Regions from separate parts of the Massilia sp. DD77 genome, predicted to be linked through region 2. Evidence: predicted binding sites of a transcription regulator. Region 2 holds the regulator's gene; each other region holds the start of a gene.

Region 1 (4,752 bases), on a different contig from region 2:
CTTGCTCGGGCTCGCCGCGCGCCAGCGATTCGAGAGTGCGCAGGTTGGACAGGATCGAATCCCACACCGCCAGGCGCGGCTCGTCGCCGTAGCTGGCGACCAGCTTCAGGTAGCCGTCCAGCTGCATGCGGCCGCTCGACACCATGCTCCAGGTGTCGGTCAGCAGCTTCAGGCGGGTGGAGTCGCGCAGCTGCGGCGCCTGGGCCGCCAGGGCCTGGAAGCTGGCCGGGTCGTAGTGCACGCGGAAATAGCCCACGCTGTAGGGGTCGACCACCAGCGCGCCTTCGCAGCTGGCCTGGGTGAAGGTCTTGCTCTGGCCGGACAGCAGCAGGGTCCAGGCCTTGCCGTTGACGGTGCCGACCTGCACCGGGATGTCCCACAGGCGTTTCTCGGCGGCCGGTTCGTCCAGGCGGTACTGCTCCTGCGACAGGGTGACCCGGCGCTTGCCGTTCTCGCAGGCCTGCTCCACCTTCACCAGCGGGAAGCCCGGCTGCCGGGTCCAGTCCGAAGCCAGTTTCTCGACCGGCTTGCCGGTCGCCTTTTCCAGCGCCTGCCACAGGTCGGCCGAGGTGGTGTTCGAATACTGGTGCTTGGCCATGTAGGCGCGGATGCCCTTGCGGAAGGGTTCCTCGCCCAGGTAGGCCTCGAGCATGCGCAGGAAAGCCTCGCCCTTGTGGTAGGTGATGGCGTCGAAGGCGGCGGCGGCCTGCTCCTCGTTGTCGACCTTGGCCTGGATCGGGTGGGTGGTCTTGCGCGCGTCCAGGTTGAGCACGTACTCGCGCTCCGCGATGCCGCTCAGGTAGGGCCGCCATTCCGGGTGGAAGTGCTGGGTGGCCTTGGCCGCCATCCAGGAGGCGAAGCCTTCGTTCAGCCACAGGTTGTCCCACCAGGCCATGGTGACCAGGTTGCCGAACCACTGGTGGGCCAGTTCGTGGGCGTTGATGTCGAAGGACATCTTCTTCACCCGTTCCGGACTGCGCTTCGGATCGTAGAGCAGGGTCGGCTCGTTGTAGACGATGGCGCCCCAGTTTTCCATGGCGCCGTTGAAGCCGCCCGGAATCGCGATCTGGTCCAGCTTGGGCAGCGGATACGGGATCCCGAAGTAGTCGTTGAAGTAATGCAGCAGCTCGCGCGAGGCGGCCAGCGGGAAAATGGCCGAGCCCTGCTTGCCCTCGGTGGTCACGATGCCGATGTCGACCCCGTCCTGCTCGCCGGCCAAACGCTCCATCTCGCCCGCCACCAGCACCACCAGGTAGCTCGGCATCTTCGGCGTGTTGCCGAAGGAGATGCGCTGCATGCCGCCGGCGAGGGATTCGCGCTTTTCGACCGGGGTGGTGGAATAGGCCTTGAAGTTGCCCGGCACGTCGACGGTCAGCTTGAAGCGGGCGCGGAAGGACGGCTCGTCCCAGGTCGGCAGCACGCGGCGCGCGTCGCTCGGGGCCATCGTGGTGGCGATCAGCTTCTTGTCCGCCCCGCCCGCCTTGTAGTTCACGTAGAACATGCCGCGCGCTTCGCGCGTGATCAGGCCGCGGAACTGGAGCGCCAATGTGTATCGACCCGGCGCCAGCGGCTGGGCGAGGTCGAAACGCAGGGTTTGCGCCTTGCGGTCCAGGATAGGTGTCAGCCTGGCCTGCTTGCCCCCTTGCCCGGACAGGCTGGCGGCCTCGATCTCCATGTTGTCGGCATTCAGCATGATGGTCGAGGTGGGCGTCAGGACCTCGATATCGACCGTCTGGCTGCCGCGGAAGCTGTTCCCGGGCACGTCGGCCACCAGGTGGGCGGTGTACTGGATCGGCACCACGTCCTTGGGCAGCTTGCCGGGGGTGGCGGCAAAAGAATATGGCGCCTCGGCATGGGCGGGGGCGACGGCGCTGGCCGCCGCAAAAGCTAGCGCAAGGGCAGCGGCGGTGCGCGTGACCGGCATGTGTCTCATAGGTCTCTCTCGTTCTTGTTCAGGCGTCCGGACTCGCGCCGGAATGCGCAACAATTCAGGCTGCACTCTAAGCAAGCGGCTTATCCTGCGCGCGCCAAATGCGACAGACTGCGAAAAACGGGGCCAAACTGCATAAAAGGGGGAATAGCGCGTACCGGCCAGCGAGGCCCACGCGGCCTATCATTGCACTATCAGCAACTTTTCTTTGCTTTGAAAAATATTCAAATATTTTTGAGAACAGCCCTAAAGTTCCCTAAAGCGCGTCCGATAACGATGTAGACAACCGGCAATCCGGCCGGCGTTTCCAGCCCTTGGTGCTCTCATGACCGCGAACGAAGTCCTCTCGATGTACGAAAACCTGGCCACCGTGACCGGCCAGATGGCGAGCGCGGCCCAGGCTGGCGACTGGAAGAACTTCGAGCAGCTCGGCGCCGAGGCCAAAGTGGAAGCGCGTGTCGCCGCCACCGGCGTGCCGGCCCTGGACGGCGCCAAGCGCCTGCGCAAGATCGACCTGCTCAAGCAGCTGATGGCCAACGACCGCGCGATCCGCGACGTGACCGATCCGTGGATGGGGCAGCTGGACCGTGCGATGCAGGCGCACTGATCGGTAACTTGCAAAAATGACAAAAGGCGCCCCGGGCGCCTTTTTTGTCGCCCTTGCCTAGGGTTGGCGGCTGCGCCGCCAACCCTAGGTCTCGATAGTCAGGCGCGGCAAGATCATCCGCCATGAAAAAAGCGCCCGCAGGCGCTTTTGGTGCAACCGAGCCGGAGGCTCAGCCGCGGAATGCGGAGAGCGAGCACCAGGTATCTCCTGGTGTCGCCTCTTGCCGGTTGCTTCCGGCGTCCACCGCCGCTGTAGGCAAATAGACTGCTTCCGGACACAGGCGTTTGTTCAACGTTCGTCTGCGGTTCGCGCCACGCTATCGGTGGTGGCTGCGCCAGACCCTGCGCCGTTTGTGATCTCGACGACCACGGATTCAGTATAACGCAAAATTTATACTTGTGTAGACGTGTCGTGCGCGACCTCTTCCAGGCTCGGCTCTGCGGCTTCCGGCGCGGCTTCCCTGGCTGCTTTTTTGCGCGCGAAACGCTGGCGCAGGCGCGCCGCCAGGGACACCGTCGGCTCCACGGCCGCCTTCTTGCGCCGCTTCGCCACCAGCATGCCGCCGCCCAGCGCCAGCAGGGCCGCGATGCCGCCGCCGATCCAGGCCCAGGGCGTCTCGTCCACCGGTTCCGGCTGGGGCTTCTTGCGCGGCTTGTGCGCCTTGGGCTTGGCCGGCTTGGCCGCGGTGACCGCCGCCGGGCTGGCACCCATTGCCACCTGCAGCACCCTGACCTTGTCCTCCAGCACGCCGATCTGCTCGCGCAGCTGGGCGTTCTTGTAGTCGAGGGCCGCGCAGACCTTCGGCGAGGCCGGTTGCACGGCAGGGGCGCAGCTGCCCGGCGCCGGGGCCGCGGCGGCGGACGCCAGGACCGCCGGCGGAGCAAGCTTCTCGGCCTTCACTGCAGACGCAAGCTTGGACTGCGGCGGCTTGGCCACAGGTGCGGGCGCGGGCTTGGCGACAAGCTCCGGCACGGGCGTCGGCACGGGCGCCTTGACCGGAGCCGGAGCTGGAGCGGGCGCCGAAGCGGGGGCCGCCGCGGCGGCCGGCACGGGCACGGGCACAGGCACGGGCGGCGGCGCCGGATTCGGATCCGGCGACAGCCACAAGGTCGCCAGCCGCACGCCCCGCTGGCTGCCGTCCGCCAGGTCGAGGTAGAGGTGCAGATGGCTCGCCTCCACCGGCGCGCGCGATGTCACGTGCAGGAACTGGCGGCCGTCGCGCTGCATGACGGACATGTTCAGGGTCGACAGCACGTGCGGCATGCCGATGTTGGCGCCGCGGTAGACGTTGGGATGGGCCAGGCGCACCTGGACCGGCGCCGCGGCGTTCTCGATCAGGGTCAGTTCGATGTCGGCCACGAGCGGCTGCCCCATATAGGAGCTGACGCGCGCTTCGCCCAGTTCGGCAGCGCCGGCGGCACCCGCGAAGAGTGCGCAAAAGAATAGCAAGGGGGAGCGGCAAGCCATAACGGAGAAGAAAAGTGAAGCCTGAACGTAAATAACGGCCAGTGCGCTAAACTCTTTAGTCCCAGCCGTGTTAACGAGAACCAGAACAGGACTTGTCTATGGAAAACAGGATTGAAAAGGACAGCTTCGGCCCCATCGAGGTGCCGGCGGACCGGCTGTGGGGCGCGCAGACCCAGCGCTCGCTCCACCACTTCCATATCTCGACCGAGCGCATGGCGCCGGAACTGGTGGCGGCCCTGGCCCAGGTCAAGCGCGCCGCGGCGGCCGTCAACCGCTCGCTCGGCAAGCTCCCCGCCGACAAGGCCAACGCCATCATCGCGGCCGCCGACGAAGTCCTCGACGGCCGCCACCCGGACGAATTCCCCCTGGCCGTGTGGCAGACCGGCTCCGGGACCCAGAGCAACATGAACATGAACGAGGTGCTGGCCAACCGCGGCTCCGAGCTGCTGGGCGGCGAACGCGGCGAGGCGCGCCTGCTGCACCCGAACGACCATGTCAACATGGGCCAGTCCTCGAACGACATCTTCCCCACCGCCATGCACGTGGCGGCCGCGCTCGCCGTCGCCAAGGGCGTCCTGCCGGCCCTGGCCAGGCTGCGCCAGACCCTGGAGATCAAGTCGCGCGACTTCGCCGACATCGTCAAGATCGGCCGCACCCACCTGCAGGACGCCACCCCGCTCACCCTGGGCCAGGAATTCTCCGGCTACGTGGCCCAGCTCGAGTATTCGGAACACGCGATCAAGGCGTC
Region 2 (4,752 bases):
CCAGCGCGAGCCGCAGAAGGCCGCCGTGCTGCGCGAGATGCTGGCCGCCGGTTTCTCGGCCACCCTGGCGCGCTACCTAATCGAGAAGATGCCGGCCACCAAGGACGCGGCCGAGGCGCTGCGCTGGATCAAGACCGTGCTGGCGCGTAACCTGACCACCATCGCCAACGAAGACGACCTGCTGTCGCGTGGCGGCGTGTTCGCCCTGGTCGGCCCGACCGGCGTCGGCAAGACCACCACCACCGCCAAGCTGGCCGCGCGCTGCGTGATGCGCCACGGCCCGGACAAGCTGGCCCTGATCACCACCGACGCCTACCGTATCGGCGGCCACGAGCAGCTGCGCATCTACGGCAAGATCCTGGGCGTGATGGTGCACTCGGTGAAGGACGAGGCCGACCTGCGCATCGCACTCAAGGAACTCAAGAACAAGCACACCGTCCTGATCGACACCATCGGCATGTCGCAGCGCGACCAGATGGTGACCGAGCAGGTGGCCATGCTGAGCGAATCGGGCGCCGACGTGAAGCGCCTGCTGTGCCTGAATTCCACCTCGACCAACGAGACCCTGAACGAAGTCGTGCGCGCCTACCAGGGCAGCGGCCTGGCCGGCTGCATCATGACCAAGCTCGACGAAGCCGCTTCGATCGGCAACGTGCTCGACGTCGTCATCCGCCAGAAGCTCAACCTGCACTACATCTCGAACGGCCAGCGCGTGCCGGAAGACCTGCACCTGGCCGACCGCGCCATGCTGATCGACCGCGCTTTCCGCAACAACCGCGCGGCCGCCTCGCAATTCGGCGACGCCGACCTGCCGATGATGATGTCCGGCGCTGGTTCCCTGAACGACCGCAGCCTGCGCGAGGTGTCCCTTGGCTAGTTTCGACTTCGACCAGGCCGAAGGCCTGCGCCGCATGCTGCAGGGCCCGCGCCCGCGCATCGTGACCTTCCTTTCCGCCACGCCTGAAGACGACAAGGGCGCCATGCTGGTCAACCTGGGCGCCTCGCTGGCCCAGACCGGCAACGAAGTCCTGATCGTCGACGCCTGCGAAGTCGATTACGGCGTCGCCCGCCGCCTGGGCCTGAACCGCAAGGCCTCGCTGCTGCAGGTGGCGCGCCAGGAATGCGCGCTCAACCAGGTGATCCATCCGGCGCCCCAGGGTTTCTCGGTGGTGCCGATGGGCGCGCCGCAAGGCGGCGACGACACCCGCCGCCTGGCCAAGACCTTCGACGTGCTGGCCAAGCAGGCCGGCATCGTGATGGTCGACGGCGAACTAGGTCCGGACGGCAGCTTCCCGGTGCCGCTGATGGCCAGTTCCGAGATCGTGGTCCAGGTCTCGACCAGCGCCACCTCGATCACCAATGCGTACGCGCTGATCAAGCGCCTGTCGCAGCAGCTGGGCCGCCGCCCCTTCGGCATTCTGGTCACGGGCGCGACCGAGGCGGAAGCCAAGGTGGTATACGATAATATGTCAGCAGCGGCAACGCGCTACCTGGCCGTCAAGCTCAGTTCCATGGGTTCGGTGCCGGCCGACGAGTACCTGCACCGGGCCGCGCGCCTGGGCCGGGCCGTGGTCGACGCCTTCCCGCTCGCGGGCGCCTCGGTCGCCTTCCGCCAGCTGGCCGGCAAGTTCGCGCTGCACGCGATGCCGGGCTTCGGCAGGCAGGGGGGCGGCGCACACCTCGGCAACTAAGAGCAACGCAGAAGCGGCACCCGACAACAGAATAAGAGAACGACGCATCAAGCATGTACACGGTCAAAGGGAAAGCGGACAAGAACCATTTGCTGACGGAGCACATGCCGTTGGTGAAGCGTCTTGCCCACCACATGAAGGCCAAGCTGCCGCCTTCGGTGGAAGTGGATGACCTGGTACAAGCGGGCATGATGGGCCTGCTCGACGCCATCAACCGCTACGAGGACAACCACGGCGCCCAGTTCGAGACCTATGCGGTGCTGCGCATCCGCGGCGCCATGCTGGACGAGCTGCGCAGCAACGACTGGATGCCGCGCAGCACGCGCCAGAACATGCGCAAGGTCGAGACGGCGATGAACGAGCTGCAGCAGCGCCTGGGCCGTCCGCCGAGCGAATCCGAAGTGGCGAAATCGCTCAAGATGTCACTGGCCGACTACCAGGACCTGCTGTCCGACGGCGGCGGCCACCAGCTGGTCTATTACGAGGACTTCCGCGGCGACGACGACGACGGCAGCTTCCTCGACCGCTATGCGGTGGACGACGAGGATCCGCTGCGCAGCCTGCTCGACACCGACTTCCGCCAGGCCGTGATCGACGCCATCGACAACTTGCCGCCGCGCGAGAAGATGTTGATGGGCCTGTACTACGAAGAAGAACTCAACCTCAAGGAAATCGGCGCCGTCATGGGCGTGAGCGAATCACGGGTGTCGCAGCTGCACACCCAGGCAGTGGCGCGCTTGCGCGCGGCGCTGCGGGAGCAATTGTGGACTGGTCCAGCGTAATCGGCTTACTCCTGGCGCTGGCCGGCGTCTTCGTCGGGCATACGCTCGACGGCGGACGCTTCGCGTCGCTGTTCCAGCCGGCCGCCTTCGCCATCGTGGTGGTGGGTACCGCCGGCGCCGTGCTGCTGCAGAGCGAGCGCAGGACGTTCTTGCGCGGCATGCGCATGCTGCGCTGGGTGTTCTTCCCGCCACGCGGCGAGCGCGACAAGCTGTCGCGCGAGATCGCGCTGTGGAGCCTGTCCGCACGGCGCGACGGCCTGCTCTCGCTGGAGCAGTACATGGGCACGAAGGACCTCTACATCCAGAAGGGCCTGCGCCTGGTGGTCGACGGCATCCAGCCCGACAAGCTGCGCAGCCTGCTCGAGCACGAGATCAACGGCTACGAATTCACCCAGCGCCAGGCGGCCCGCATCTGGGAAGCGGCGGCCGGCTATGCGCCCACCATCGGCATCCTGGGCGCGGTCCTGGGCCTGATCCACGTGATGGAGAACCTGTCCGACCCTGCGCGCCTGGGCTCGGGCATCGCCGTCGCTTTCGTGTCCACCGTCTACGGGGTAGGGCTGGCCAACCTGTTCTTCCACCCGGTCGGCAACAAGCTCAAGGCCATCGTGGCGGACAAGGTGGCGCAGTACGAGATCCTGCTCGAAGTCTTCCACGACATCGCCACCGGCGACCACACGCGCGTGATCGACGAGCGCGTGGCCAGCCTGCTGGTGCGCCACTAGAGGCACCGCCATGGCGCGCAAACGCTACGATGACGGTGAGCCTCAGGAGCACCACGAACGCTGGCTGATCTCCTACGCCGATTTCATCACCCTGCTGTTCGCCTTCTTCGTCGTGATGTATGCGATCTCGATCGTCAACGAGGGCAAGTACCGGGTGCTGTCGGATGCGCTGGGCGACGCCTTCGGCGGACGCGGCGCCGCCACCACCGTCAACACCCAGGTCGAGCCGGTGCTGCCGCTGTCGCACATCATCAACCGCAAGCGCAACGAGATGGCGCGCCGCGAGCGCGAGAAGATGGGCGAGCTGGCGCGCGACCTGTCGGCAACCCTGCTGCCGCTGGTGAAGTCGGGCCAGGTGCGGGTGACCCAGAACGCGCGCGGCGTCAGCGTCGAGATCAACGCGAGCGTGCTGTTCGGCCAGGGGGAGGCGGTGCTGCAGGCGGAAGCCGAGGAAGTCCTGCGCTCGGTCGGCGGCCTGCTGCGGAACGATACCCACCGCATCGAGGTCGAAGGACATACGGACAACGTGCCGATCGCCAGCACCGTCTATCCATCCAACTGGGAGCTGTCGGCCGCACGCGCCAGCAGCGTGGTGCGCCTGTTCATCGGCAGCGGAGTGGGCGAGGCGCGGCTGTCGGCAATCGGCTATGCCGCGACCCGGCCGGTGGCCCTGAATACGGACGCCGCCGGCCAGGCGCGCAACCGCCGGGTGGCGGTCATGATCCTGGCGGCGCTGCCGGAAACCGGCGGCGAACTCGCCCCCTGATCGTCGCGCTTTTCATCATCGTTTAAGAATTGCACGAATATTTCGTGGTAGCCTGCTTGCTGAAATATTATTTCACACGGCCATGGGAGCACGAATGCATGTCAAACGGAGTATGCCGGCACTACTGCTGGCGCTGGCGGGACTGGTCGGTGCAAGCGGCGCCGTGGAGGCGGATGTGACCGTGCGCCATCGCCTGGACGTGGAAACCACCGGCGGCAAGGTGCTGGTCCGCGTCACGATCGAAAACCATGGCGAGCAGACCATCTGGGTCCCGCGCGAAGTGGCGGCCGACGACGAGCTGATGGGCAAGCGCTTCGAGCTGCGCGAAGTGAAGGGCGGCAAGGAGGTGGAGTACGCCGGCCCGATGGTCAAGCGCGCCGCCTACACCGCGGCCGACTACCTGGCCGTGAAGCCGCACACCATGCACCTGAACACGATCGACATCACCCGCGCCTATGCCTTCCGCAAGGGCACGCACGCCTACGACATCACCTATCCCGGCCCCTGGCTCCCAGACGTGAACAAGCTGGATGAAGTCAGCACGAGTCCGTCGGAGCCGGTGCGTTTCACCTATACCGTCAGGTAGGGTCGGCGGCGTAGCCGCCCACCCTACGTCAGCTGGCGCCAGCGATTAGTTCAGCGCCGGCGTATTCTCACCGAAGTATTCATGGTTGTCGGCATTGTCGACAGCCTTGTTCGGATCGGTCAGCGCCAGGTTGGCGGCGCCCGACTGGCCATAGATGTGGTCGTCCGTGCCGGCGACGGCGTTGAAGTGGCTCATTTCGTGC
Region 3 (4,752 bases), on a different contig from region 2:
TGACCCGCCACTTCTTCCTGCACGAGAACGAGAAGATGCTGATCACCTTCTCCTGCGGCGTGGCGCTCAGGCTGCCGAACGAGGACCAGCTGTCGCTGATGGCGCGCGCCGACAAGGCGATGTACCAGGCCAAGAACACCGGCAAGAACCGGGTGGTGGTGGCGGACAACCCTTAAGCCGCCTTCGCTCTTATCATCCAGCTACGCCGCGCTCTGGGAAACCGGTCTGCGGCGTTGTTCTTTTATTAGCGGGTTGCGGAGGATTGCGCCGGCTCTGGAAAAAAATTTCTCAGAAAAAATAATTTTTTTTGCCCTAAAGTCTGGATTTTTCCCGCCGACAGGAGCGCGGCAGAGTGATATGAGAGCGACAAGGGCGAAAAAAATCTGCATTTTTGCCCCTCAAGTTTTTCCCTAGAATAACGTTACCAGCATCAACAGCGGTTTGATCGTCACAAGAACAGCGTGGCGGACCAAAGTGAACAGGGCACAGCAGCCCACCCCTGAAAGACATTAGTCTGGAGAAATACCATGGCATCCGTAATCAACACCAACGTCGCATCCCTGAACTCGCAGCGTAACCTGTCGACCTCGCAGGCTTCCCTGAACACCTCGATCCAGCGCCTGTCGTCGGGCCTGCGCATCAACAGCGCCAAGGACGACGCTGCCGGCCTCGCGATCTCCGACCGCATGAACTCGCAGATCAAGGGCATGACCCAGGCGACCCGCAATGCGAACGATGGTGTGTCGATGGCCCAAACCGCTGAAGGCGCCCTGTCGAGCTCGGGCGACATCCTGCAGCGTATCCGCGAACTGGCAGTGCAGTCGTCGAACTCGTCGAACTCGGCTGGCGACCGCAAGGCCCTGCAAACCGAAGTTACCCAACTGACCTCGGAACTGAACCGCATCGCCGGCACCACCGAATTCAACGGCCAGAAGCTGCTGGACGGCACGATGGGCACCGCGAACTTCCAGGTCGGCGCCAATGCAGGCCAGCTGATCTCGATGACCGGTTCGAACTTCACCACCTCGACCTACGGCAACAACCGTCTGGACGGCAGCGCGGTCCAGGCCAGCTCGGCATCGGCCAACAACGGCATTGCCGGCGGCACCATGACCATCAACGGTTCGCTCGGCTCGGAAGACATCACCATCGCGACCGATGCATCGGCCAAGGAAACCGCAGCCATGATCAATGGCAAGAGCGGCGACACCGGCGTGACCGCCGAAGCCAAGACCGAAGCCCTGCTGAAGGCGACCGCTGGCAAGTCGTACACGCTGGACATCACCTCGGACAACTCGAGCGCCGTGACCGTCTCGTTCTCGGTTGCTACTGACGACGCTAACGGCTACGCCGCGGCAGTCAGCGCCTTCAATGCCCAGTCGGCAAAGACCGGCGTGACCGCTTCCTACGATGCGGCCAACGGCGGCCTGAAGCTGACCAACGCCAGCGGTGAAGACATCAAGGTCGACAACCAGTCGACCGATGCCACCTCCCTGGCCACCCTGGGTACCTACGACGCTGACGGCGCCCCGATCGCCACCCCGGCAACCACCGAAGGCGCAAACGGCGCAACCGCCACCGGCCGCCTCGTGCTGGACTCGGAGCAGAGCTTCTCCGTGGTCGACCCGTCCGGCTTCAACATCGACAACGTGAGCGGCTCGTCGGAACTGAAGTCGGTCGCCGACCTCGACATCAGCACCTTCGACGGCGCCCAGCTGGCCATCAAGGTTGCCGACGCAGCACTGGGCCAGGTGAACAGCCAGCGTGCGGAATACGGCGCACTGCAGTCGCGCTTCGAATCGGCGATCTCGAACCTGCAATCGTCGACCGAGAACCTGTCGGCTTCGCGTAGCCGTATCGTCGACACCGACTTCGCTGCTGAAACCGCGAAAATGACCCGCGGCCAGATCCTGCAGCAAGCTGGTACCTCGATGCTGGCCCAGGCGAACTCGCTGCCGAACGGCGTCCTGTCGCTCCTGCGTGGTTAATCCCGGACTAGCTAGTCCATCCGTGTTGTAAAACGGATCCTCGGCTGAAGAAATTCAGCCGAGGATTTTTTGCTAGGGAAGTCACATGAACATCCAATCGCTTGGTTCACCCGTGGCGTCACGGCTGGAGGAGCGCACGCTTCCGGCGCTCGATCAGCAAAATGCGCAGTCCGCCAAGGCGCCGGCGCAAGCCCTTGATGCCCCCCCGCCTTCGCGCGAGCAGGTCACCGATGCTGTCAAGAAGATCAACGAAAGCATGAGCGCCTCCTCGCAAAGCCTGGAATTCGCGATCGACGAGGACAGCAAGGAAATCGTCGTCAAGATCATCGACCAGGGCACGCGCGAAGTCGTGCGCCAGATCCCGTCCGTCGAAGCGCTCGAGATCGCCAAGTCGATCGACAAGATGCGCGGTCTCCTGATCAGCCAAACAGCCTGATCCTCCTCACCATGGCCAGCGTGCTTCCCGCCCGGGAACGCACGCTGCGCTTGTCTGCTCGTCAACTCCCGCTCAACTATTTGAATTGGGCCCCCTTTCCTACTCTTAAGTCCGGTTTGCTTCTGTCGATAATGACTTACATTATCGCTTTCACGGGAGAAACAAAGTGGGCATCAGTTCATCCGGCATCGGTTCCGGGCTCGACGTCGACGGCATCATCGCAAAGCTGATGCAAGCCGAGGCAGCGCCGCTCGCGAACTTCGACAAGAAGGCATCCGTCCTGCAGTCACGCATGGCCGCGCTCGGCAAGGTCAGCGCCGCCGTGGGCGTGTTCCAGGGCGCCCTGACCGCGCTCAATTCTCCCTCGACCTTCAGCGCCCTGAGCAGCACCTCGAGCAACAAGGACATCCTGACCGGCAGCGCCGGCGCCGGCGCGGTGGCGGGCAAGTACAAGATCAACGTGTCGCAACTGGCGTCGGCGCAAAGCCTGAGCACGGCCGGCAAGGCCAGCATGAGCTCGACCATCGGTTCCGGCGCCAAGACGGTCCTGACCTTCCAGTTCGGCAGTATCGGCGGCGGCGACTTCGGCGTGGCCGGCAGCGCCCTCGCCCCTTCGATCGCGACTGGCGGCATCAGCAACGGCTCGCTGTCGATCAACGGCACCGCCATTCCCACCAGCGCGACCACCCGCAGCGCCGCCCAACTGGCCGAAGCGATCAACGCCAAGAGCGAGACCACCGGCGTGACCGCCAAGGCCGGCCCGGCCACCAGCAGCGCGTCCCTGTTCGCCGGCTACGGCGACGTCAGCGTCGCCAGCGGCGCCAGCTACGGCCTGACCGTCGGCGGCGTGCAGATCGTTTCCCACACCGACGACACGACCCCGCTCGGCGCGGCCGGCATCGACGCGGCCCTGGCCAGCGGCAACGTGAGTTCCGCGCTGGCCGCCGCCAACATCACCGTCAGCGGCACGGCCGCCGCCGGCACCCTGCAGTTCACCGCGGCCGACGGCTCCAACCTGACCGTGACCGAGGCCGTGAGCGGCGCCGTCACCGGCGGCACCAAGGGCGTAGGCAATGCGAACACCGGTTCGAGCGTCACCACCACCGCCGGCGTGACCCTGAGTTCCAGCGACGGCACCCAGATCCTGGTAGGCGGCACCAATCCGGCCGCGGCCGGCCTGACGGCGGGCAGCGCCGGCAGCTACCTGGGCGGCGCCTCCTTCGTGCAGGACGGCGCACAGGCGAGCGGCACCGTGACCCTCGAGGCCGGCGACCAGTCGCTGCAGGGCATCCGCGACGCCATCAACAAGGCCAACATCGGCGTCACCGCGACCATCGTCTCGGACGGTGGCGACAACCCCTATCACCTGGTGCTGACCTCGAACAAGACCGGCGCCAAGTCCTCGATGAAGATCGGCGTCGACGGCGACGGCGGCCAGCCGCCCAACCCGGACATCGCCGCCCTGCTGGGCCACGATCCGGGCGGCGCCCAGGGCCTGACCCAGACCAGCGCGGCCCAGGACACGCTGCTGAACATGAACGGCATCGATATCCGCAGCAGCAGCACCACCGTGACCGAGGCGGTGCAGGGCGTCACGCTCGACGTCAGCGCGGTCGGCAGCTCGACCCTGAACGTCAGCCGCGATACCGCCGCGGTCTCGACCGCCGTCAACGGCTTCGTCAAGGCGTACAACGACCTCAACAAGACGATTTCGAGCCTGACCGGCTACAACGCCGAAACCAAGACCGCCGGCGTGCTGCAGGGCGACGCCTCGGTGCGCTCGATCCAGAGCATGCTGCGGCGCCAGCTCGGCGCGGCCGTCGAAGGCCTGGGCGGCAAGCTGACCACGCTCGGCCAGGTGGGCATCACCTTCCAGAAGGACGGCAACCTGGCCGTCGATTCCGGCAAGCTGAACAAGGCCGTCACCGAGAATTTCGCCGAGATCGGCGGCCTGTTCGCGGCGATGGGCAATGCCACCGACGGCATGGTCAAGTTCGAGAAATCGGGCGCGGCCACCAAGCCGGGTACCTACGGCGTCAACATCACCACCCTGGCCAGCCAGGGTACGCTGACCAGCGCCGCCGCACTGTCGGGTTCGACCACGATCGCCGCCGGCACCACCTGGCGCATCACGCTCAACCAGACCGACCCGGTCACCGCCAGCAAGACGCAGGACATCGCGCTGACCGCCGGCACCTATACCAACGCCCAGCTGGCCTCGATGCTGCGCGCGGCGGTCAACGGCAACACTAGCTTCGCCGGCGCCGGCGACACGATCGAGACCAAGGTCGACGACAACGGATTCCTGTCGATCTCGTCGAGCAAGTA

What was found. Region 2 encodes FliA, which starts transcription of late flagellar genes. Its sites were predicted from a motif close to CTAAAGTTTNNNNNNNNNNNGCCGNTA; they were not measured.
Region 1: the regulator FliA is predicted to act here: its motif matches at 2,177-2,203, upstream of V7778_RS17160 (flagellar protein FliT).
Region 3: the regulator FliA is predicted to act here: its motif matches at 2,529-2,555, upstream of fliD (flagellar filament capping protein FliD).

Annotation. Positions count from the first base shown of each region.
Region 1 covers NZ_JBAMDH010000027.1:77,859-82,610, forward strand. The annotation lists gene V7778_RS17155 (M1 family metallopeptidase) at 1-1,933, opposite strand, end outside; gene V7778_RS17160 (flagellar protein FliT) at 2,256-2,537, shown strand; gene V7778_RS17165 (FimV/HubP-related protein) at 2,928-3,986, opposite strand; gene fumC (class II fumarate hydratase) at 4,103-4,752, shown strand, end outside.
Region 2 covers NZ_JBAMDH010000055.1:6,637-11,388, forward strand. The annotation lists gene flhF (flagellar biosynthesis protein FlhF) at 1-877, shown strand, start outside; gene V7778_RS23265 (MinD/ParA family ATP-binding protein) at 870-1,691, shown strand; gene V7778_RS23270 (RNA polymerase sigma factor FliA) at 1,745-2,473, shown strand; gene V7778_RS23275 (flagellar motor protein) at 2,455-3,198, shown strand; gene motD (flagellar motor protein MotD) at 3,209-3,964, shown strand; gene V7778_RS23285 (hypothetical protein) at 4,077-4,550, shown strand; gene V7778_RS23290 (M35 family metallo-endopeptidase) at 4,596-4,752, opposite strand, start outside.
Region 3 covers NZ_JBAMDH010000011.1:7,001-11,752, reverse strand. The annotation lists gene V7778_RS08035 (GGDEF domain-containing protein) at 1-176, shown strand, start outside; gene V7778_RS08030 (flagellin) at 528-1,988, shown strand; gene V7778_RS08025 (flagellar protein FlaG) at 2,074-2,424, shown strand; gene fliD (flagellar filament capping protein FliD) at 2,591-4,752, shown strand, end outside.